Regions from separate parts of the Pantoea sp. BRR-3P genome, predicted to be linked through region 1. Evidence: riboswitches for the same ligand, from Rfam matches in the RefSeq annotation. Region 1 holds a riboswitch; the other holds the start of a gene.
The links. Region 1 has a riboswitch for fluoride ahead of AAGR08_RS22905 (DHHA2 domain-containing protein). Riboswitches for the same ligand answer to the same signal wherever they lie in the genome.

Region 1 (10,773 bases):
AAATCTACCTGTGCCGGCGGCGTAGGAGTCAACAGTAAATCGCTGGCGGCAATGGCGTTGAGCATGAAGGCATCCAGATGCGGACCCGTATCTATAAAGATGAAGTCATAGTCCTGGCCAACACGATCAATAATATTCCGGCGCAACACATCAGAGGGAAGAACCCCCGGTAAATGCTGATTAACGAGGTCATTCCATTGGCTGGCAATAAAGCCATCATCAATCGAAGCTGGGATGATATCCACGCCGGGAATGATGGTCGGCTTGATGATGTCTTCTTTGATTTGCTCAGCATCCAGATCGTTCAACATAGCCTGAGCTGCTGTCTCGACGATTGAGCCAATACTGTTCGTATGATTAAGGAACATGGTGCTGGATGCCTGAGGATCGAGGTCAATCACCAGCGTACGCAAGTCATATTGTAATAGGTCTGGGTGAACACGCAGGCCATGAGCAAGGGTGACCGTGGTGACTGTTTTTGATACGCCACCTTTAAGGTTTACCACGAACACCACAAACGGACCTTCACCTGCATGAATATCGCGATACTTTGGCACTTTGCGATGAGCGTAAATATCAACCACATCCTGGATGGTTAATGCATAGTGCTTGGCATTACCGGCTTCCTTTTTGCCAAACACATGTCCTTTAGATTCCATTTCTTCTACTGCTTGCTCAACAGCGCGTCGGCTAAGCTTAGGTAGGTTAGCTACAGAATTTCGCGTAAATGTCTGGTAATACTGATCGAGACCGTATTCATTACGTCTATCAGTGATGTCATCACTCATGCTGCGAAGCATGGCATTTGCCCTACGCGCTGTTACGTCTACCCCACCGTAATTACTTTTCATTACTCCGCTCCGTTGGTAACTTTTGCAGCCAGTGTACAGCTTATGATGCTGTGTGCAATATTTAGCGATATTCTTTAAAAAGTTGTACTGAACATGAGATGTTGATCCCGCTCATCTTTACTCGATCAGCGGCCTTCTTTCTTCTATAAGCTAACCCCATTAAGTCAATGGTGATGCGATTTGCTGCACCCTCCCCTCTTCTTTTAACTCCGACTACGTAATGAAAAACCGAAAAATTACCCGTGCTAATTTCAATGTTAATCTTATGAAAAATAAGATTTTTTGCTTTTAATTTCAGATTGAAATTCCCTTGAGCTCTTGTGTTTCCCCAGCCCGTTGAGGCGAAGATGTACCTTGTTATCTTTTCAAACCCTTGGATATGATTTCTTAAATGTCTATCAGCTAAATGATGTACATTCAGCGTTATCACTGTAATCGCTTGTAAAATTGCATGGCGGTAAATAGAACGTGGTTTTTTTCCTATTTTGATTCTCCCTCTACGGGCTATAACCAATCTTGGCAATAGTGAATTTATAAATACAATGCTCTATCAAATGGAATGTTCAGGATGGATTCATGGCAATTATAAAGGCTTCAGCTCTACTTTCTCTTCTTTCACTCTTCGCTTTTGATGCGAGCAGCGCAGAGTGTTCACCTCAGCAAGTTCAAAATAACAAGATGAATAATTTCATTCTGTTTGATGAGCAGCCTTCAGCTGACACTCCTAAAGCAATAGAAATAACCATCGAAAGCCGTGATGGCTTCATCCACAGTTCAGTTTCAGCTATCTTCAGCCGTTGCGGAGAATTGATAAAAGCGGATTTCGCTAATGAAAAGAACTACCAAACGGGAAGTCGAGTTTTAACTGCGACCTACTCTGCAGAAATCAACAAAAAAGAGTATGGATGGAAAACAAATTTGCAGTTTGATAATGCCATGACTGATAAAGACTCAAAAAAGAGAACCGAACTCTTTAGTCAGCAAGTTGAAGGTGTGGTCTTATTAGGGAAAAATGGAGTCATAAGTAAGTCAGGCGAAAGATTTGAGGCAATGACAGGAAATCTAAAACAAATTGGAGTAGCGAATACATCTTACCGTTTCGATGCGTCTGAACGGTTACTTATCACGGATAGAAGAAGTAATCTTCGTTCAGATAATGCTAAAACAGTCTATGAATATGATGCCAGAGGGCGACTTCTTCAGAAACGCTCAGCATCAGTATTGGACATCTATTCCTATGATCAAACAGGTAGAGAGCTCAGTTTAACTTCTACAGCGACCTATTTTACCATAGAGAAGACAGTGACCACGTGCCAAGAGTGGAATGAGTTTGGTAAATGCACATTAGCACACCAGCGTATAACGATAACCACTCCCAATGCCAGGTCTGGTGTTAATTCCATTCAGAAACATGATGCTATCCTCAAAACATCTATCAGCTATTGGGAATAAGCGTAGACGTAGAACATAACTATCTCAGATGCGATTCTGTGTTTTATGGCGCTACGATGGGAGTTGAAAGCACTAACTGGTGTCGAAACCAATCAAAAGCATTAGGTAGTTCAGGAAGCTGTTTACAAAAATGCCCCGCCGACATTCAGCGTTCTTACAATTTTAATCAGATTGAATAGGTTTGGAAGATGAGTATCATTCCAGGCCAATATTTCGTGATGAAGTAATTCTTATATGGGAAGCACTGCAGGTATGTAATTTGTTGCGTTAACCCATTTTAACGACATTTTCATTTTCCCTTTATTCCTGGAAACTAGAAAGAGGTTGGGTGTACTGTTTAAGGCTCAGTGAAAATGATTATCATCATATGTTTGATGCAATGAACATCCCTCCGCCTCATAGGGTTCTTCAGGAGTGTGAATAATCTTTATTATTATCTGCTAGTGCGGAGGTCACCCTAAACTGAAGAACAGATATTTACGCTTGAATGGGCATCTCATCCTAAAGCGTGCGGTCAGGCTTTAATACACTCTGGCTATAGGGATCTCGTTCCAGTTGGTAGTCCAGGCGTTACTCAACAATTCACGTTTCATTTTCCACTCTGTATTAACCCCCTGACCAGCAAACCACACATTGCCAAGTCCGGACTGGTTTATACCATCTAAAACCTTCATGAGCTTTTCGCTGTTGGGCCAAGGTTGATTTTCATCGAACAGATTTAACTGGCTCACTCCATTTGGCGTAAAATCATCGAGCATGACGCCAGCCTTCATATACCTTTTTCCTTCAAGCCAGATTTGATCAAGGGACTTCATCACAACATCAATGATCTCTCTAGTATCTTGCGTAGGAAGCGAAAGCTTCATACCTGCAGTGTTGCCATAGTAGATCTCATTGTGTGCATGAGGTGACGTTTGAATGAACATGCTGACATGGCGACAGTATTGACGTTCACCGCGCAATTTTTCTGCTGCACGTGTCGCGTACTGACAAAGTGCTTGCTGCATGGCAAACTTCGTTGTGATGCGTTCACCGAAGCTACGACTACAAACGATTTGCTGCTTGGCTGAAGGAAGCTCTTCCAAGGGTATGCAAGATTCGCCGTTAAGCTCTCGCACAGTACGCTCCAAAACAACGCTGAAGTTGTCACGGATGAATCTAGGATGAGCGCGTGAGAGATGGAGCGCGGTTTCATTTCCCAGCAGATTAAGTCTTTTAGCAATTCGCCGGCCAACCCCCCAAATCTCCTCGACAGGCTGATTTTCCAAAAGTGTAGTGGTGCGCTGCGGATTGCTGGGCGTTAGCGCCAGTACCCCGCGGAATTGTTTCCACTCTTTGCTTGCCCATTGAGCCGATTTAGCCAGTGTTTTTGTGGGCCCCATACCCACGCCTACGGTGAGTCCCGTAGTATCAAGTACGTGGCTACGCAGACGTCGGCCGAAATTCTCAAAGCTTTCGCATCCGTCTATGCCGGTTAGATCCAGAAACATTTCATCAATGCTGTATTGCTCAACCCTTGGTGTGATTTCTTCAAGAGCGGTCATTACACGCTGAGACATCGAGTGGTTTATGTGGAATGCAATTTAAACAAAAAAATAAGTTACCATTCCTCTGAAGTTTATTTTCTGAACAGGAATTATTCAGCCTTGAACCACTTCGGTATGCTTACTGGCAGGGAGGAAAGTTGACGGGTGGTAAGACATAGCCGGAAAATCGATTTCCCCGCCGGGATTTAATCTGCCACGCTTATTCTGAAGCCCTCAATCGGGCAATGCGCTTTTATCTTTCACTTTATGCAGGAAGAAATAATGATAAAAAATTACAGAATCCCGGGACTGACCGCGGTGGCATTTCTCCTCATAAGTACCATCGCAGGTGCTGCAGAAGCGCGCTGGACGTTTGACGGCGATATCCACAACAATTCCCTTGCTGTCAGTCCCGATGAAAAAACGGCGGTGGCGTCCTACAGTGAGCGCTCAGACGTGGTGGTCTATGATCTGGCTGCCGGGAAAGTCAGAAAGGTGATGAAGGGCTACGTCACCCCCCGTAATGCACTTTTCTCTCCGGACGGTAAGGCCATATTTCTTTCTGACAGCAGTCTCGGCGTAGTCAAAAAAATCAGCACCGGGACGCTTGACGTGGCGGCCACGCTGCCGCTGGGGCCCGGGGCATTCGGCACGGCCATAAGTCGTGACGGTCAGCGACTGTATGTGAATAACGAGGCCGCCAGCACGCTCTCGGTGTATGACCTTACACATGACCGGCCCATTGCAGTTGTGACGGGTTTTGCCCAGCCCCGTCAGGGCATTAAAATCAGCCCGGACGGCAAAACCGTCTACGTCACCAACTTTAAGGGCGATAAAATTACCCTGGTTGATGCCGTGACGGGCGACATTCGCGGCGAGATAACCGGCTTCAGCAAGCTGCGCGCCATTTCTGTCAGCGCAGACGGCCGCACACTGTACGCGGCTAACAGCGGCAGCAACACAATCGCCGTGGTTGACACGCAAAAGCACGTCATTACGGCAACCATTCCCGTGGGTCAGGACCCTTACGGTGCCGCGCTGACGCCGGATAACCGCTATGTTTACAGCGGCAACCTTGGCGACAACAGCCTCTCCGTTATTGATACCGCCGCCGGTAAGGTGGTGTCCACCGTCACCGGACTGGATGCGCCCCGTCAGGCGATTGTCTTCAACAAGGACGGTACCCGCGCGTGGGTGCTGAATAAAGACCTCAGCATTGCGGTGGTTGACCTGAAAAAGAACCGTGTCATGGCCACGATTAAAAGCCCGCCGCAGACCTGACGCGAAACCTCCCTTACTCCAGCGCAGTGACGATCCTTCGCAAAGTGGGGTGGTTAATCACTTTTATAGATTTATTTTAGCTAAATAACCTGTTTTAAAGATTTACTCTGACATGCCTATAATCTTTCTGTCTACTCAGGAGATTCCGGCATGAACGATAAAATATTCACCCTGCATAACGGTGCGCGTCCGCTGAGCGCGCTGAGCAGCCCGAAAGAGGCCATACGACAGTTCACGCCTAACTGGTTCGCCGCGACCATGGGGACCGGCATCCTGTCGCTGTCTCTGGCGCAGTTCCCCTGGCAGGTTCCGGGATTGCGCCTTGTCGCCGAGGGGCTCTGGATGTTTAACATCCTCCTGTTCAGCGTCTTTGCCGTGATGTATCTGGCCCGCTGGGTGATGTACTTCGGAGAGGCAAAGCGCATTTTCGGCCATTCAACCGTGTCCATGTTCTTCGGCACCATCCCGATGGGCATGGCGACCATCATCAATGGCCTGCTGGCGTTCGGTCTTCCGCGCTGGGGCGCAGACGTTATTCAGGTGGCACACGCCCTGTGGTGGCTGGACGTGGCGATGTCGCTGCTGTGCGGCGTGTGCATTCCCTACATGATGTTTACCCGGCAGCAGCACAGTATTGACCAGATGACTGCCGTCTGGTTACTGCCGGTCGTGGCAGCCGAGGTCGCGGCGGTCAGCGGCGGCCTGCTGGCGCCGCACATTGCTGCCCCACACGCGCAGCTCGGCATCATTATTACCAGCTACGTGCTGTGGGCGTACTCCGTGCCGGTGGCGCTGAGCATCCTCGCCATTCTGCTGCTGCGTATGGCGCTGCACAAGCTACCGCACGAAAGCATGGCGGCCTCAAGCTGGCTGGCGCTGGGTCCGATTGGCACCGGCTCGCTCGGCATGCTGGTCATCGGCGGAGATGCGCCCGGGGTGTTTGCCGCGGCGGGCATGCCGGAAATCGGTCACATCGCGCAGGGCGTGGGGTTCGTTGCCGGCATTCTCTTCTGGGGCTGCGGCCTGTGGTGGATGCTGCTGGCCACGCTGATAACCGTGCGATACTTCCGTGAAGGCATCCCGTTCAACCTTGGATGGTGGGGCTTTACCTTCCCGCTGGGCGTGTACACCGTGGCCACGCTCAAGCTGTCTACCCTGATTGACCTCGCATTCTTTAAAGGCTTCGGTGCGCTTCTTGTCGTCATACTGGCGGCCATGTGGCTGCTTGTCGCGGTGAAAACAGTGCGTGGGGCATGGAGCGGTAAACTGTTTGTTTCTCCCTGTCTGGCAGGCCTGGATCGGAAGCCGTGAGTGAAACCAGCACATCGATGCAGGACTCGTTTTTACGCGAGGAATGCCTCGCGGCAGTCACCGCGCCGCATGTGGCCGCGCTGAATCGCTGGGTCAGCGGCCAGCGTCAGGCCGGTGCAGAACTGCCGTGGTTTGATCCGGCTGACGGCGGGGTTAGGGCCGGACTGCTCGTCCTGCTGCAGTCGCCGGCGCGCAGCAGCCCGTCACCGCGGTTTGTGTCGCGTGATAACCCGGGGCCGGCCCAGCAGAACCTTGGGCGGTTTCTGGCGGAAGCCGGTATTTCGCGTCAGGACAGCGTGCTGTGGAATACGGTGCCCTGGGTCAGTCACGGGCTGCAGAAACGGCCGTCAGCGGCGGACATCCGCAGAGGCTGCGCCTTGCTTGAGGACGTGCTGGCGTATCTGCCCGCGCTGCGCGTGGTGGTGCTGGCCGGTGCCGTAGCGGCTCAGGCCCGCGGGACGGTCAATCATCTGTACCCCGGCGTCCCCGTGTTGACGATGCCGCACCCCAGTCCGCTTTCGCTCTGCACGAGTCCGGCGGTGACGGAAAACATTCGCCGGGTACTCTGCGAGGCACGGGCTGCGCTGGCAGGCTGAGGGCGCCAGCAGAATAATACTGACAGGTTTTGCAACCGGCTCTATACTCATATGACAAGGTGATGGCGTTCCACCTTTCCCAACCGCTCCGTTCCGGAGCTGATGACGCCTGATGCGACTCTTGATTTTCAGGAGGTGCGTCAGGCCGTCCTTACTTTCTTCCCGGCCTGCGTACTTCCCTCTTCGGGGAGAGACCTGTGATACACGTTTTTGGCCACATCAATCCTGACAGCGACGCCATCTGCACGGCCTTCGTCACCGCGCACTGGCTGACCGGGCGCGGCATGGACGCCCGCGCATGGCGTCTTGGCGAAGCTAACCGCGAAACCCATTTTATCTTTGACACCGCCGGACTCACGCTGCCGCCACGGCTTGATATTCCGCTACAGGATGAACGGGTCTGGCTGGTCGATTTCACCGAGCCGGCGCAGGGACCTGACGACCTGCTCCGGAGCAACATCGTGGGGATCACTGACCACCACCGGCTGGGCGGACTGATAACGCAACTGCCGCCGGAGGTACACATACGCCCGCTTGGCAGCAGCGCCACGCTGCTGTGGCTGCTTATGAACGCTGAAGCGCGACGCACGCTGCCCCCGACGCTTGCCATTCTTCTGCTGGGTGCACTCCTGAGCGACACCGTGAATCTTCGCTCGCCCACCACGACCGAAGACGATATCCGTTCGGCTACCGAGCTGGGCGTACTGTCCGGCGTAAACCGCAGAGCCTTCGCCCGTGACCTCCTTACGGCAAAAACTGACGTCAGCGGCCTCAGCGCACAGCTGCTGCTGGACAGGGACCTCAAGGCCTTCGTCATTGCCGGCACTGACGTGCGCATCGCCCAGATTGAGGTCAGCTCCCCGTCACAGGTTGCCACCGTGATGGACGACCTGCTCGCTGCCCTGGCGTATCTGGCAGACCAGTCGGGTGCTGGTTTGGCGGTGCTGATGCTGACCGACATCCGGGCCGGGTTTTCAACGCTTTATTTCGCCGGGCGGGAGAGCGTTAACGCGGCCTCCTGCTCCGTACCGGGTATGCTCAGCCGCAAAAAACAGCTTCTGCCGTGGCTTGAGTCCCGCCTCAACCAGAACGGGAGTTCATTATGACCTGCTACACCCATGCATTGATACTTGTGAACGATAAAGACGACGGCACCCTCCTGCTGAAGCGGGCGGTCGCGCTGGCGCAGCCGCTCGGCATGAAAATCACCCTGGCCCACATCAGCGACGACTACCGGGAAATGAACTACGTGTCCGACAGCCTGATGGACGACGTCGTGTCGGAAGAGGTGCTGAAATCCAAAGCGTTTATGAGCGAGCTGGCGGCCTCCGTGCCTGAGACGGTAGACATGCGGGAGCTGGTGACCATGCGCCGCTTTGAGGACGTGGAGAAGTGCATCGCTGAGCTGGGCGTGGACCTCGTGCTTGCCGGGCACCGAAACCGCTTTATGGGAATGCTGACGTCCCGCTCGGCGGAATACATTAACCACCTCACGGTGGATGTGCTTATCACTCACCTGAATGACTGAACCGGGAGAAACTCTATGCGCTTTACACTGGATAACGTGACCGCCCGTGAAATTCTTGACTCTCGCGGCAACCCCACCGTTGAAGTCGAAGCCCGGACCGTGGACGGAATGATGGCGCGGGCCTCGGTGCCTTCCGGGGCCAGCACCGGCTCGCGCGAGGCCGCTGAGCGCCGCGACGGCGACGTACACCGTTTTGGCGGTAAAGGCGTACTGGATGCTGTCAGGACGGTTAATACGGAAATCTGCGAAGCCTTGCGCGGCAGGGACGTGCGCGAGCAGCGTCAGCTGGATAACATCATGCTGGCGCTGGACGGTACGCAGAGCAAGAGTCGGCTGGGTGCCAATGCCATTCTGGGCGTGTCGCTGGCGGTTGCCCGGCTGGCGGCACAGGCCTCGCACGAGCCGCTCTGGCGCTACCTGGGGGGCCTGCAGGCGAACCTGCTGCCCGTACCGTGCATGAACATTATCAACGGCGGCGTGCACGCCCGCGGTCAGGGCGCGGACTTTCAGGAGTTCATGATAGCGCCACACGGGGCACCCACGCTGCGCGAGGCCGTGCGTCAGGGCAGCGAGGTCTACCAGGCGCTGCGCCAGATCCTGCTGGACAAGAACCTGTCCGCGGCAGTCGGCGACGAAGGCGGTTTTGCGCCCGCCGTATCGTCGAACCGCGACCCGCTGGCGTTTATCGTGCAGGCCATTGAGAAGGCGGGGTACAGGCCCGGAGAAGACATCAGCATCTGCATGGACCCTGCCTCAAGTGAGTTTTTCGCAGACGGAAAATATCATCTGCGCACGGAGGGCTGTGCGCTGAGCGCGGCGGAAATGACGGCGTACTACGGCGAGCTGATGGACCAGTTTCCCGTCATTCTGCTGGAAGACGGCCTGGCAGAAGATGACTGGTCGGGCTGGAAGCATCTGCACCAGCAGCTTGCGGGCAGGGCCGAGCTGGTTGGTGACGACCTGTTTGTCACCAACGTGAAGTACATCCAGCGCGGCATTGACGAAAACCTCGCCAGCGCCGCATTGATTAAACTCAATCAGATAGGCTCGCTTAGCGAAACGCTGGACGCCGTGGCGCTCTGCCAGCGGCACGGGTGGGGCGCGTTCATGTCCCACCGCAGTGGGGAAACGACGGACACATTTCTTGCCGACCTCACGGTAGCCCTGCGCGCGGGACACCTGAAAACCGGTGCGCCGTGCCGCGGCGAACGCGTGGAAAAGTACAACCAGCTGATGCGCATTGAGCAGGCGCTGGGTGAGGACGCTCACTATGCGGGGCTTCATGCGTTTGTGCGCCGCACGTAACAGATCCACCGGACGGCCAGCGGCCGGCACAGGAGCACAGTCTTTGGCACCTTCAACGCTGATTCTCCTGCGCCATGGCGAAAGCCAGTGGAACCGGGAAAACCGTTTTACCGGATGGACAGACGTGCCGCTGACGGACCGGGGGCGGCAGGAGGCTGACCGGGCCGGTGACGTGCTGCGGGACGCGGGCCTGCTGCCCGATCGGGTCTTCACCTCGGTGATGACGCGCTGTGTTCACACGGTCTGGCGGGTGCTGGACCGTCTTGGCCGCAGCTGGACGCCCGTGGACAAACACTGGCGGCTGAACGAGCGGCACTACGGTGCGCTGCAGGGGCTGAACAAGGAAGCGGCTGCCCGGATGATGGGTGCAGAGACCGTCCGGCTCTGGCGCAAAAGCTTCAGCGGCATTCCCCCCGCGGACGCAGGGGCTCCGGCGCAGCTGCGTCGGGACCCGCGCTACAGCCGCGTTGCGCTGGCCGACCTGCCTGCGACGGAAAGCCTGGAAATGACGCTGCGTCGCGTCATGCCCTACTGGCAGCACGCCGTGATGCCGCAGATACTCTGCGGAAGTACCGTTCTGGTCGTGGCGCACGGCAACACGCTGCGCGCCCTGGCCGCCTTCCTGGACGGCATGCCACACGACAGCTTGGCACAGTTGCATATCCCGACCGGCGTGCCGGCCGTATACCAGATGGATGCGGCCGCACAGGTCGTTTCCCGTTATGTTCTGAATATAAAAAAATAAAAGGAGTGAACGTGAATCAGCTTTTTGCTGTCATCACCGGCGGTGCTTTAGGGTGTGTTATCCGCTGGCAGCTGGGCGCGCGCCTGAACGCGCTTTTTCCGGACCTGCCGCCGGGGACGCTGCTGGTCAACCTGCTGGGAGGGTTTATCATCGGAGCGGCGCTGGCGTATTTTCTGCG
Region 2 (10,773 bases), on a different replicon from region 1:
CATCCGGTGCAAGCCACCGACAAACAGGGCGGATTTGTGCGTCAGACCTCCAGTTTTCGTCACTGGATTAGCGCAGATGGCTCCAGCGAATTTGCGGCCGAGCCGCATCGTTATCACCTCTATGTGGCGCTGATTTGTCCGTGGGCTTCACGCACGCTGCTGGCGCGCAGCCTGAAAGGACTAGAGCACGTGATCAGCGTTTCGGTGGTTGAGCCGCAGCTCGGCGCGCAGGGCTGGCGCTTCGGCGATTATCCCGGTGCAGATCGCGACTGGCTCAACAAAGCCGAATACCTTCACGAGCTTTACACCCGCGCCGATGCCGATTTCACCGGGCGCGCCACCGTGCCGGTGCTGTGGGACAAGCAGACGCACACCATCGTCAATAACGAGTCGGCCGATATTTTGCGCATGCTGAACAGCGGCTTTGGCGCGCTGGCGGACGATCGCATCGATCTCTATCCCGAGGATCTGCGTGCCGAGATCGACGCGCTGAATGAAGCGATCTATCCACGCCTGAATAACGGCGTTTATCGCACCGGCTTCGCCACCACGCAAGTGAGCTATCAGCAGGCGTTTAACGACGTGTTCAGCCAGCTGGATGAGCTGGAGCTGCGTTTGCAGGATGGCCGCACTTTCCTGCTCGGCGAGCGCGTAACCGAAGCGGATATCCGCCTGTTTGTCACGCTGGTACGCTTTGACGTCGCCTATCACGGCCTGTTTAAATGCAACCTGCGCCGCCTGCGCGACTATCCGCTGCTCGATCGTTATCTGAAGAGTATGCTGGCGGTTTCGGGCGTGCGTCAGACGGTGAATATCGACCATATCAAACAGGGCTATTATTCGATTAAAGCGCTGAATCCCAACGGCATTGTGCCGGTTGGCCCGGATATGACGGCCTACGGTTTATAAGGAGCAGTGCGATGGCAAAAGCGTTAGTGATTTTTTTACATGGCGTCGGCAGCAGCGGCGACGATCTGGCGGTGCTCGGCGAACATTGGGCGCGCCTGCTGCCGGATGTGGCGTTTGCCTCGCCGAATGCGCCCTTCCCGTTCGAACATGCGATGGGATATCAATGGTTCAGCCTGACCGGCATCACGCCGGAAAACCGCCCGGCGCGCGTACGCGACGCGCGTGCCGCCTTTGATGCCACGCTGCAACAGCTGATGGCGCAACACGGCATGGCGGACGCGTGGGATAAAGTGATTCTGGTGGGTTTTTCGCAGGGTTCGATTATGGCGCTGGATGCGCTAGCGTCTGGCCGTTATCCGCTGGCGGGCGTGGTGGCGTTTTCCGGCCGTCTGGCGTTTGACGCAGCCTTAACGCCGCAGCCTTACACGCCTGCGCTGCTGATTCACGGCAAAGCCGATGATGTGATTCCGTTTAGCGAAAGCGAATCGGCGGCGCAGCGTTTGCAGCAGGCGGGCGTGACGGTGGAAGCGCGTTATGAAGCCGCAACCGGCCACACCATTTCATCGCAGGGCGCGATGGATGCAGCCGGGTTTATTGCCCAATGCTTGCAGGATTAAGGCCAGTAGCGGTTTAACGCCTGCCACGCCTTGTGCGCAGCCACGTCCGCTGGCTGCGCTTTCAGCTCATCATTAAACACTTCAATGCCGACCGGCCCGCTGTAACCCGCACTTTTCAGCTTATCGACAAAGCGTTCCACTTCGATAATGCCGTCACCCGGCAGCAAACGCTGATGACGCGCATACTCGCTGAGCGGCTTTTTATCCTGCGGCGGCATCTCTGCCATGTCGCACAGCTGCACTTCGTAGATACGATCGGCAGGAATGCCATCCAGCTGCGACGCATCGCCGCCTGGCGCACAGATGTGGAACAGATCGACCACTAAACCGATATTCGGTTGATCCAGCCGCTGCAGCCGTTCCCATGCCAGCGGCAGCGTGTTATCCACGCTGCACCACGCCATTGGCTCATACATGATGCGCATGTTGTAGCGCGCGGCTTCCGACGCCAGCCAGCGCAAATCTTCATCAATCCGCGCCGCCACGCAATCTTCGCGCGTGCTGGCCGGTGCCTGGATGGTGTCGCAGCCGATGGCCTGAGCAATCTGAATAAACTGGCGCAGTTCTTCGCGTTTTTGCTGACGATCACGATCCGGCGCACCGGTGAAATCGCGTAGCACCTGTACATTGGTGAAACCCAGCTGCAACTGCTTTGCGAGCTGCGACGTACTGGCCTGCACATCTTCACGCCAGATCTCCACCTGGTCGAAACCGGCGGCGCGTGCGGCGCGCAGCTTTTCCTCAGGTTCACCGTTTAACAACACCAGGTTAAGGAATTTGGGGTTACGGCGCATTAATCAGCTCCTTAATCGTCCGGATAATCGGTGACAAATTCTGTCCGTCACGCGGACAGAACGGCGTTCAGTATCTACCTCTTAGGAGTTATTTCAAGCGTGGCGGTTATCCCAGCAGATTCACCACGGCAAAACCGGCAAAGGTCATCAGCAGAGAACCGATAACGTGCACCATGACACTCGACATCGCCCAAAGGTATTTACCTGATTGCAGCAGCCCGACAATTTCCGCCGAAAAAGTGGAAAAGGTGGTTAAACCGCCACACAAGCCGGTAACTATCAGTAACTTCCAGAAAGGATCGATCTGTGGATTACGGACAAAAAACGCCAGCGCGGCACCAATAATAAAACCGCCCACAAGATTCACCATCAAGGTGCCCGGCGGCAAATTGGGAAATAGCGCGTTAAACCGCAAAGAGATTAACCAGCGCAATGAACAGCCCACTGCACCGCCAACGATAACCGCCAGTAACGACTTCAACATAGTGTGTAGCTCCTGAAATGAAATACGCGCAGGGCCGCGGCAGGACAGAAAACACCTGACACACCGCCGTCTCCCGCGCAGGGATACGAGTGTTGTCAGGCGTCATCAGCCGTCTGTGACCAGAACGGCGGTTGGGGAAGGTGGCACGCCATCACCTTAGGCGGGAGATAATACGCTGGCTTAGCAATGCAGACAATATGGTGAAAGAGGCACAATGTTGTAGCGGCGCGATTTATCGCGCGTATCAATGAAGGCACAGTGCCAACCCATCTTTGCGCAATAAATTGCGCCGCTACGGTGTGTGCGAATATCAACGATTGAAATGAATCACGCCCTTAATCAGTTCGCGATTATTGATGACCTCGGCTTCAAAGGTCTCCGCCAGCGTAGAGAAATCATAATGACGATTCAGCATCATATCGGCACGAAGCTGACCGTTAGCCATTAGTTCGCCAACTTTGGCGAAATCTTCCAGCGTGGCGTTGCGGCTGCCCATCAAGGTGGCCTCCTTTTTATGGAACTCGATGTCGGGAATCACCAAATCCCCTTTATGCAGGCCAACAAACACGATGGTGCCGCCGTGACGAATCAGTTTTACCGCACCGTTCATTGCTGCCGGGCTGCCGGTAGCATCGATCACTTTGGCGGCTAAGCGTCCGCCAAACTCCGCTTTCAGCTGCGTTGCAAAATCCTCTTCCAACGGATTTACCGTCGCCACACCCAGCTTCTCCGTCACATGCGCACGCCGCTGCTCGCTGGTATCCGCCACCACCACATGAGCACCAGCCGCTGCCGCAATCGCCGCCACGCCGAGACCAATCGGCCCTGCGCCCACCACCAATACCTGCTCATCCGCCACCACCGCTGCACGGCGTACCGCATGGGCGCTAATGGCAAAGGGTTCAATCAGCGCGGCGGCTTGCGGATCGACATCATCTACCGCCAGTAAATTGCTGGCGGGCACGCTAAGGAATTCGCAGAAACCGCCATCCTGATGCACACCAATCACCGAGATTTTTTCGCAGCAGTTGGTTTTGCCGCTCAGGCAGGCATCGCACTGCTGGCAAGCCACATAAGGAATCAGTGCCACGCGCTGTCCTGTCCGGAAGCCGCTCGCCTGGCTACCGAGTTGCACTACTTCGCCGCACAGCTCATGCCCCAACACGCGCGGATAGCTGAAGAACGGCTGATTTCCGGCCCAGGCATGAATGTCGGTGCCGCAAATCCCGGCGGCGATCGGTTTGATGAGGACTTCATTCGCGGCAGGCGTCGGTTTAGTACGCTGCTGCCACACCATCTGGCGCGGCTCGGCGACCACCAGCGTTTTCATTGTTGTCATGGGTTTCTCCTGTGCTGATGTCGCAGTTATGGCGAAAATCATGAGTTGTAGGTTTTTGCGTGGGGGGAAGTGTGAAGCGAGCCGCTTTTTTTGGGCTTTGTATGGTTTTTAATTAATAAAAAACCGGAGACGCGTATGAGCCGCAGTCAAAACCTACGTCAGAACGTGATTAACCAAATGCTGGAGGGCATTGCCAAACGGCATATCCGTTCGCCGCTGCCACCGCAGGCGGCGCTGGCTGAGATGTTCAACATCAGCCGCACGACGGTGCGCTACACGTTACAGCACCTGCATGAGCGTGGCGTGCTGGAGAAGGTGGATGAAACCTACGTGATTGTGCGCGATCCCTGCGATGAAGACGGTTTTAACGCTCTCACACCGCCCATTGAACAGCAGGCCATGCAGTTTGAGCAGACCTTTTTCAACCTGATTAACCAGCGCCAGCTGATGCCGGGTGACACCTTCAGCGAGCTGCAACTGGCGCAGCAGGTGAAAGTGAGCCCGATTGTGGTGCGCGAATTTTTGCTGCGCTTTATGCGCTATGACCTGCTGGAACCGGTGAAACGTGGTCAGTGGCGCATGAGGAAGTTCGATCAAAACTATGCCGAAAATCTGTTTGAGCTGCGCGAAATGCTGGAAACCCACGCGCTGACGCGCTTTCTCAATCTACCTCCTCAGGATGAGCGCTGGATGCAGGCGCGCGATCTGCTCGATCGCCATCGGTCGATGCGCGATACCATCGCCAGCAATTACCGCCACTTCGCCGCGCTGGATAAAGAGATGCACACGCTGATTCTCTCGGCCGCCAACAATCCTTTTTTCAATCAATCGCTGGAGATCATTTCAGTGATTTTTCACTCGCACTATCAGTGGGATGAAACCGATCTCAAGCAGCGCAATATCGTGGCGCTGGAGGAGCATATGGCGATTCTCACCGCGCTGATTAGCCGTCAGGATGTGGAAGCGCTGTGCGCCCTGCATAATCATCTCAGTACAGCCAAGACCTCGATGATCCGCTCGATTCGTCAGTACAATTAAAAACCGATTAAAAACCACAAAGCATTAGCTCCCGCACGAATCTGAAACATCTCCGCAACATCCGAACGGTTTGCTTCTAGTCTCGAAGTCAATCCGTTGTGGCAGCACCGTTTCGCTGCCGCAGGATCCCACATCCACGCATAACGATAAGTACTCACATCCGGGAGGTTGCAATGGAAAATACTTCGGCTCGTGGTCGCGAAAATGCGCCACAACCCGCTGCTGACGGGCAAGATTTTATCCCGGCACGCGGTGATGTAGTGCGCTCGCCGCGCATCAAAAAGATTCAGGTCACCGCCATGTTGCTGCTGCTGTTTGCCGCCATGATCAACTATCTCGATCGCAGCTCGCTGTCGGTCGCCAACATGACCATCCGCGGCGAATTGGGGTTATCCGCGACCGAGATTGGTTTACTGCTTTCGGCGTTTTCCCTGGCTTACGGCCTGGCACAGCTGCCGTGTGGCGCGCTGCTGGATCGCAAAGGGCCACGCATTATGCTGGCGATTGGCATGTTCTTCTGGTCGCTGTTCCAGGCCGCAGCCGGTTTGGTGCATAACTTCACCCAGTTTATTTTCGTGCGCATCGGTTTGGGGATTGGTGAAGCGCCGATGAACCCGTGCGGCGTGAAGGTGATTAACGACTGGTTCAACATCAAAGATCGCGGCATGCCGATGGGCATGTTTAACGCCGCTTCGATGATTGGTTTATCCATCGCGCCGCCTATTTTGGCGGCGATGATGATGGTCATGGGCTGGCGCGGCATGTTCATTACCATCGGCGTGCTGGGCATGTTCCTCGCCATCGGCTGGTATCTGATGTACCGCGACCGCGACAACAGCAAACTGAGCGGTGAAGAGATTCACTATTTGCAGGCGGGCAGCGTGGCATCACGCAAGGAACCGCTGAGTTTTGCCGAGTGGCGCGGCCTGTTCAAGCAGCGCACCATGTGGGGCATGATGATTGGCTTCAGCGGCATCAACTACACCGCGTGGCTGTATATCGCGTGGCTGCCGGGCTATCTGCAATCCACCTATAACCTCGACCTGAAAAGCACCGGTTTACTGGCGGCGATTCCTTTCCTGTTCGGCGCGGCGGGCATGCTGCTGAACGGTTATGTGGTGGATGCGCTGGTGCGTCGCGGTCACGATGCAGTGAAGGTGCGTAAGATCTCCATCGTCAGCGGCATGTTGCTGTCCGCCGCGTTTACTGCGTTTGTCACCCGTGCCACCGACACCACCAGTGCGGTGACGCTGATTGGTATGGCGCTGTTCTGCATCCACTTTGCCGGGACATCGTGCTGGGGTTTGATTCACGCCAACGTCACGGCACGCATGACGGCATCGGTCGGCAGCATCCAGAACTTCGCCAGCTTCGTGTTCGCCTCGTTCGCCCCGGTGATTACCGGTTGGGTGCTGGATACCACCAAATCATTTAGCCTGGCGTTGATGATTTGCGCCGGTGTGACGGTGGTGGGGGCGCTGGCGTATTTGCTGCTGGTACGTAAACCGATTACAGATGGGATTTGATGCAGAGCCGGATGCAGGACGGTCGCCATGAATGGCGATCCTACGGGTTTTGTAGGGTGCGCATTTATGCGCACCAGCAATAGGCGTTATGCCGGGCGGGTAAAAAACTGCGATTCACACTGCCGGGCAATCTCCCACAGCTTGTTGCGAATCACCTGTTTCAGCTGCAGCGTGGACTGCGACTGCGGCCGATCGCGGCGACTGATTAACATCACTTCAAACGGCAGCGGCTGCGCCACCGGCAGCAGCTTGAGCTGGTCGGCATAACGACAGGCGGTGAACAGATCAACAATTCCCACGCCGCCGCCCGCCAGCACCATATCGGCAATCACCGAATAGGTTTTGATCGACAGCGATACCGCTGGATTCAGCCCCTTATCGCGCAGCGCGCGGTGCAGTACCCGACCCAGCGGATCCTGATTCTGCATCATCAGCAGGTTGTTGGCGCACAGCCACTCCAGCGTCACCGGCTCATGATGGGTGTGATGGCGCGGCAGCAGCGCCACCATCGATGACTGAAACAGCGGCTCGGCAAGTAAGTCCGCCTCCACCTGCTGCCCAAACACCAGCGCGAAATCGAGCTGATTATCCATGATCATGCGGCACAACGTGCTGAAGTGCTCGGTCACCAACTCGACGCTAACCGACGCCGCCTGTTGTCGCCAGTTCACCAGCGCCGGTGCCAATACCATCTGACCAAATGCGTGCGCGGCGCCAACGCGCACCGTTTGCCCTTCGCCGCGCCGCAGCTGTTCGGTCAATTGGGTAATCGACTGTAAACGTTGATAGATATCTTCCACTTCCGGCAGCAAGCGCCGCCCTTCTGCGGTAACAACCATCCCCTGCGCACGCCGTTCGAACAGGGCAAAGCCAAGCTGCTGCTCGGCGTGATTCAGCACCCGGCTAACATTCGGCTGCGACACATTAAGCAGGCGCGCCGCCGCACTGATGCTGCCGGTCTGCACAATCGCCTGAAACACTTCAATATGCCGCAGCCGCATGGTTATTCGCCCCAGGTGGCTTCAAGTACGCGCAGCCAGTTGCCGTGGCAAATCTTCTCCAGCAGCGCGCGTGAATAACCGCGTGCCGCCAGCGCCTGCACCAGCAGCGGGAATCCGGCCACGTCTTTCAGGTCGCCCGGCATGGTTGCGCCATCGAGATCCGAACCAAATCCAACGCCATCTTCACCGACTTTTTCCAGCAGATACTCGACGTGACGCACGATGGCATCAACGCCGGTCGGCGCATGGCGATCGCCATCTTCGCGCAGGAACGGCACTGCAAAGTTAACCCCGACAAAGCCGTGGGTTTCGGCAATCGCTGCCAGCTGGCGATCGGTGAGATTACGTGACTGCGCGCTTAGCGCATGCGCGTTGGAGTGGCTCGCCACCAGCGGTGCATCGCTGATTTCGGCGGTGTGCCAGAAGCCTTTCTCATCCATGTGCGACAGATCGACCATGATGCGGCGGCGATTACAGTCACGCACCAGCTGCTTGCCCGCTGCCGTCAGACCGTTGCCGATGTCTGGAGAAGAAGGATAGAGGAACGGCACGCCGTCGCCGAACTGATTCGGACGGCTCCACAGCGGCCCCAGCGTACGCAAACCGCTGGCGTAGAGGATATCAAGCAGCTCGCCATCGCTATCCAGCGCTTCGGCGCCTTCCACGTGCATCACCACCGCTAACACGTTGTGAGCCATGCAGTGGCGAATATCGCGCACGCTGCGGCAAATCTTCACCTGGCCATTTGAGGCCTGCTCAATGCGCAGCAGCAGCGCCAGCATGGAAAAGGTGGCGTCGCGCGCAGCGCTGATAATTTCCTGCGGAAAATTTGCGAGGTCTGGCGCACTTCTTGCAATCAGAGGGTGGGACGGCACCCAGGTGGCGAAAATGCCACCTAACATATTTCCCTGACGGATACGCGGGAAGTCCATTTGGCCGCTGTGGGTGCCCGTAAAAAATGCCTTAACTGCGTCCGGCTGATGGTGCTGCCAGAGTTTATTCAGCACATCGTTATGGCCATCAAAAACCGGAATGGTGAAGGTTGTCGCATCAGACATGTTGTTCAGTTCCATGTTCGGGAGAAAGCGCAGCACTGCCAGCTGGCGGAGCAAATTGCACCAAAAAAGGGCGTGTGAAACAAAAGGCTTCGTGCCGGTATTAATCCTCCCGCACGCCAGGAAAGTCAAGACATAAAAACGCAAAATAACAATTTTTTATTTTAATTATCAATCAGTTGGGAGTTTACATGGTTACCAGAAGACGTTTTCTTGCAGGATGCACTGCCGTACCTGTTGTTTCCTACCTCAGCCTGAATTCCGCATTCGCCGCCACGCCACCCAGCATGCTGGTGATAGCGATGCAGCTCGATAACATCACCAGCCTCGATCCGCATGAAAGCTTCGAAGCCACCGGCGGCCAGATCTGCGGCAACCTGTATCAACGTTTAGTCACGCCCGATCCGCAACAAGCCGACAAAGTAATTGGCCAGCTGGCGCAAAGCTGGGACGTCAGCAGCGATAACAGCACGTATACCTTCCATCTCGATCCGGCGGCGAAATTCGCCGATGGTTCACCGCTCACCGCGGAAGATGTCGCATTCTCGATTGAACGTATCGTTAAGCTGGATAAGAGCCCGGCGTTTATCATCAACCAGTTTGGTTTCACCAAAGATAACGTGACGCAACAGGTGACGGCGAAAGATGCCCACACCGTGGAGATGAAACTCGGTGCGCCAGCGGCAGAAACTTTCCTGCTTTACTGCCTGTCCGCGACCGTTGGCAGCATCGTGTCGAAGAAGGCTTGTCTGGCGAATCAGCAGAACAACGATTTCGGCAACGGCTGGCTGAAGCAGCACAGTGCCGGATCCGGGGCGTTTACGCTGCGCACCTGGAATGCCAGCGAAACGGTGATTCTGGAACTCAGCCCGCAATATGCCGCGCAGAGCAAAATCAAACGCGTGATCCTCAAACATATCGCCGACCCAGCGGCGCAGGCGCTGATGCTGAAGAAAGGCGATGTCGATGCGGCGTATGACCTCACCACCGAACAGCTGCTGCAGGTGAAAAACGACAGCAGCGTGGCGCTGGTGAATCAATCGCTGTCGGCCATCATGCTGATGTCGTGCAACACCAATAATCAGTATCTGAAAAAGCCGCAGGTGTGGCAGGCGCTGAAGTGGGCGCTGGATTACGACAGCATCCAGAAAAACATTCTGTCGATGAGTTTTGTCACCCATCAGAGTTTCCTGCCGAGCGGTTTCCCGGCGGCGCTGGACGATACGCCATTCCACAACGATCTGGCAAAAGCCAAAGCGCTGCTGGCCGAAGCCGGTTATCCGGATGGCTTCGAAATCACTCTCGATCACTACTCGATGCAGCCTTACCCGGACATCGCGCAGGCAATTCAGACCCAGCTGGGCGCGATTGGCATCAAAGTGTCATTGATCGCCGCCGAAAACCGCCAGGTGCTGACCAAAATGCGCGCGCGTCAGCATCAGCTGGCGCTCACCGTGTGGGGCGCCGATTACTTCGATCCCAACTCCAACACCGAAGCCTTCTGCGTCAACACCGACAACAGCGATAACGCACGTGCGCGTACCCTGGCGTGGCGCTGCAGCTGGTCAGATGAACAGTTCAATAAACTGACCGAGCAGGCGCTGCACGAGCCGGATCCGGCAAAACGTATTGCCCTCTACCAGCAGATCCAGCAGCTGGGGCGTGAAAAGAGTCCGTTCATTTTCATGATGCAGAAGACCAAGAATGTCGCCACCCGCAAAGGCCTGGCGGATGTGCACATGACCGTGCTGGAGCAGTGGCCGTATGCGCAGGTGAAAAAAGCCTGATGCCGTTACTGAAGAGAATCGTCAGCACCCTGGGAAGCCTGGTGCTGACGCTGTTTGGCCTGTCGGTGTTGACCTTTTTCATCGGCCGCGTCATGCCCACCGATCCGGTGCTGGCGGCGGTCGGCGATAACGCACCACAATCGGTGGTGGAGCGCGTGCGGACGGAAATGGGGCTGGATCAGCCGCTTTACGTGCAGTTTGGTCACTACCTCAATCAACTGCT

Region 2: linked by a shared signal. The riboswitch ahead of crcB (fluoride efflux transporter CrcB) and the one ahead of AAGR08_RS22905 (DHHA2 domain-containing protein) in region 1 are both predicted to bind fluoride.

Annotation. Positions count from the first base shown of each region.
Region 1 covers NZ_CP155068.1:7,442-18,214, forward strand. Annotated here, with positions in the region: gene AAGR08_RS22870 (AAA family ATPase) at 1-851, opposite strand, end outside; gene AAGR08_RS22875 (hypothetical protein) at 913-1,281, opposite strand; gene AAGR08_RS22880 (hypothetical protein) at 1,428-2,303, shown strand; partial or broken gene umuC (translesion error-prone DNA polymerase V subunit UmuC) at 2,825-3,865, opposite strand; gene AAGR08_RS22890 (beta-propeller fold lactonase family protein) at 4,112-5,110, shown strand; gene AAGR08_RS22895 (TDT family transporter) at 5,261-6,421, shown strand; gene AAGR08_RS22900 (uracil-DNA glycosylase) at 6,418-7,017, shown strand; fluoride riboswitch at 7,067-7,136, shown strand; gene AAGR08_RS22905 (DHHA2 domain-containing protein) at 7,215-8,123, shown strand; gene AAGR08_RS22910 (universal stress protein) at 8,120-8,545, shown strand; gene eno (phosphopyruvate hydratase) at 8,561-9,850, shown strand; gene AAGR08_RS22920 (2,3-bisphosphoglycerate-dependent phosphoglycerate mutase) at 9,894-10,595, shown strand; gene crcB (fluoride efflux transporter CrcB) at 10,607-10,773, shown strand, end outside.
Region 2 covers NZ_CP155066.1:15,345-26,117, reverse strand. Annotated here, with positions in the region: gene AAGR08_RS00120 (glutathione S-transferase family protein) at 1-909, shown strand, start outside; gene AAGR08_RS00115 (prolyl oligopeptidase family serine peptidase) at 921-1,526, shown strand; gene AAGR08_RS00110 (sugar phosphate isomerase/epimerase family protein) at 1,523-2,320, opposite strand; gene crcB (fluoride efflux transporter CrcB) at 2,427-2,804, opposite strand; fluoride riboswitch at 2,894-2,969, opposite strand; gene AAGR08_RS00100 (zinc-binding alcohol dehydrogenase family protein) at 3,115-4,143, opposite strand; gene AAGR08_RS00095 (GntR family transcriptional regulator) at 4,279-5,181, shown strand; gene AAGR08_RS00090 (MFS transporter) at 5,355-6,707, shown strand; gene AAGR08_RS00085 (LysR family transcriptional regulator) at 6,794-7,708, opposite strand; gene AAGR08_RS00080 (dipeptidase) at 7,711-8,766, opposite strand; gene AAGR08_RS00075 (ABC transporter substrate-binding protein) at 8,955-10,550, shown strand; gene AAGR08_RS00070 (ABC transporter permease) at 10,550-10,773, shown strand, end outside.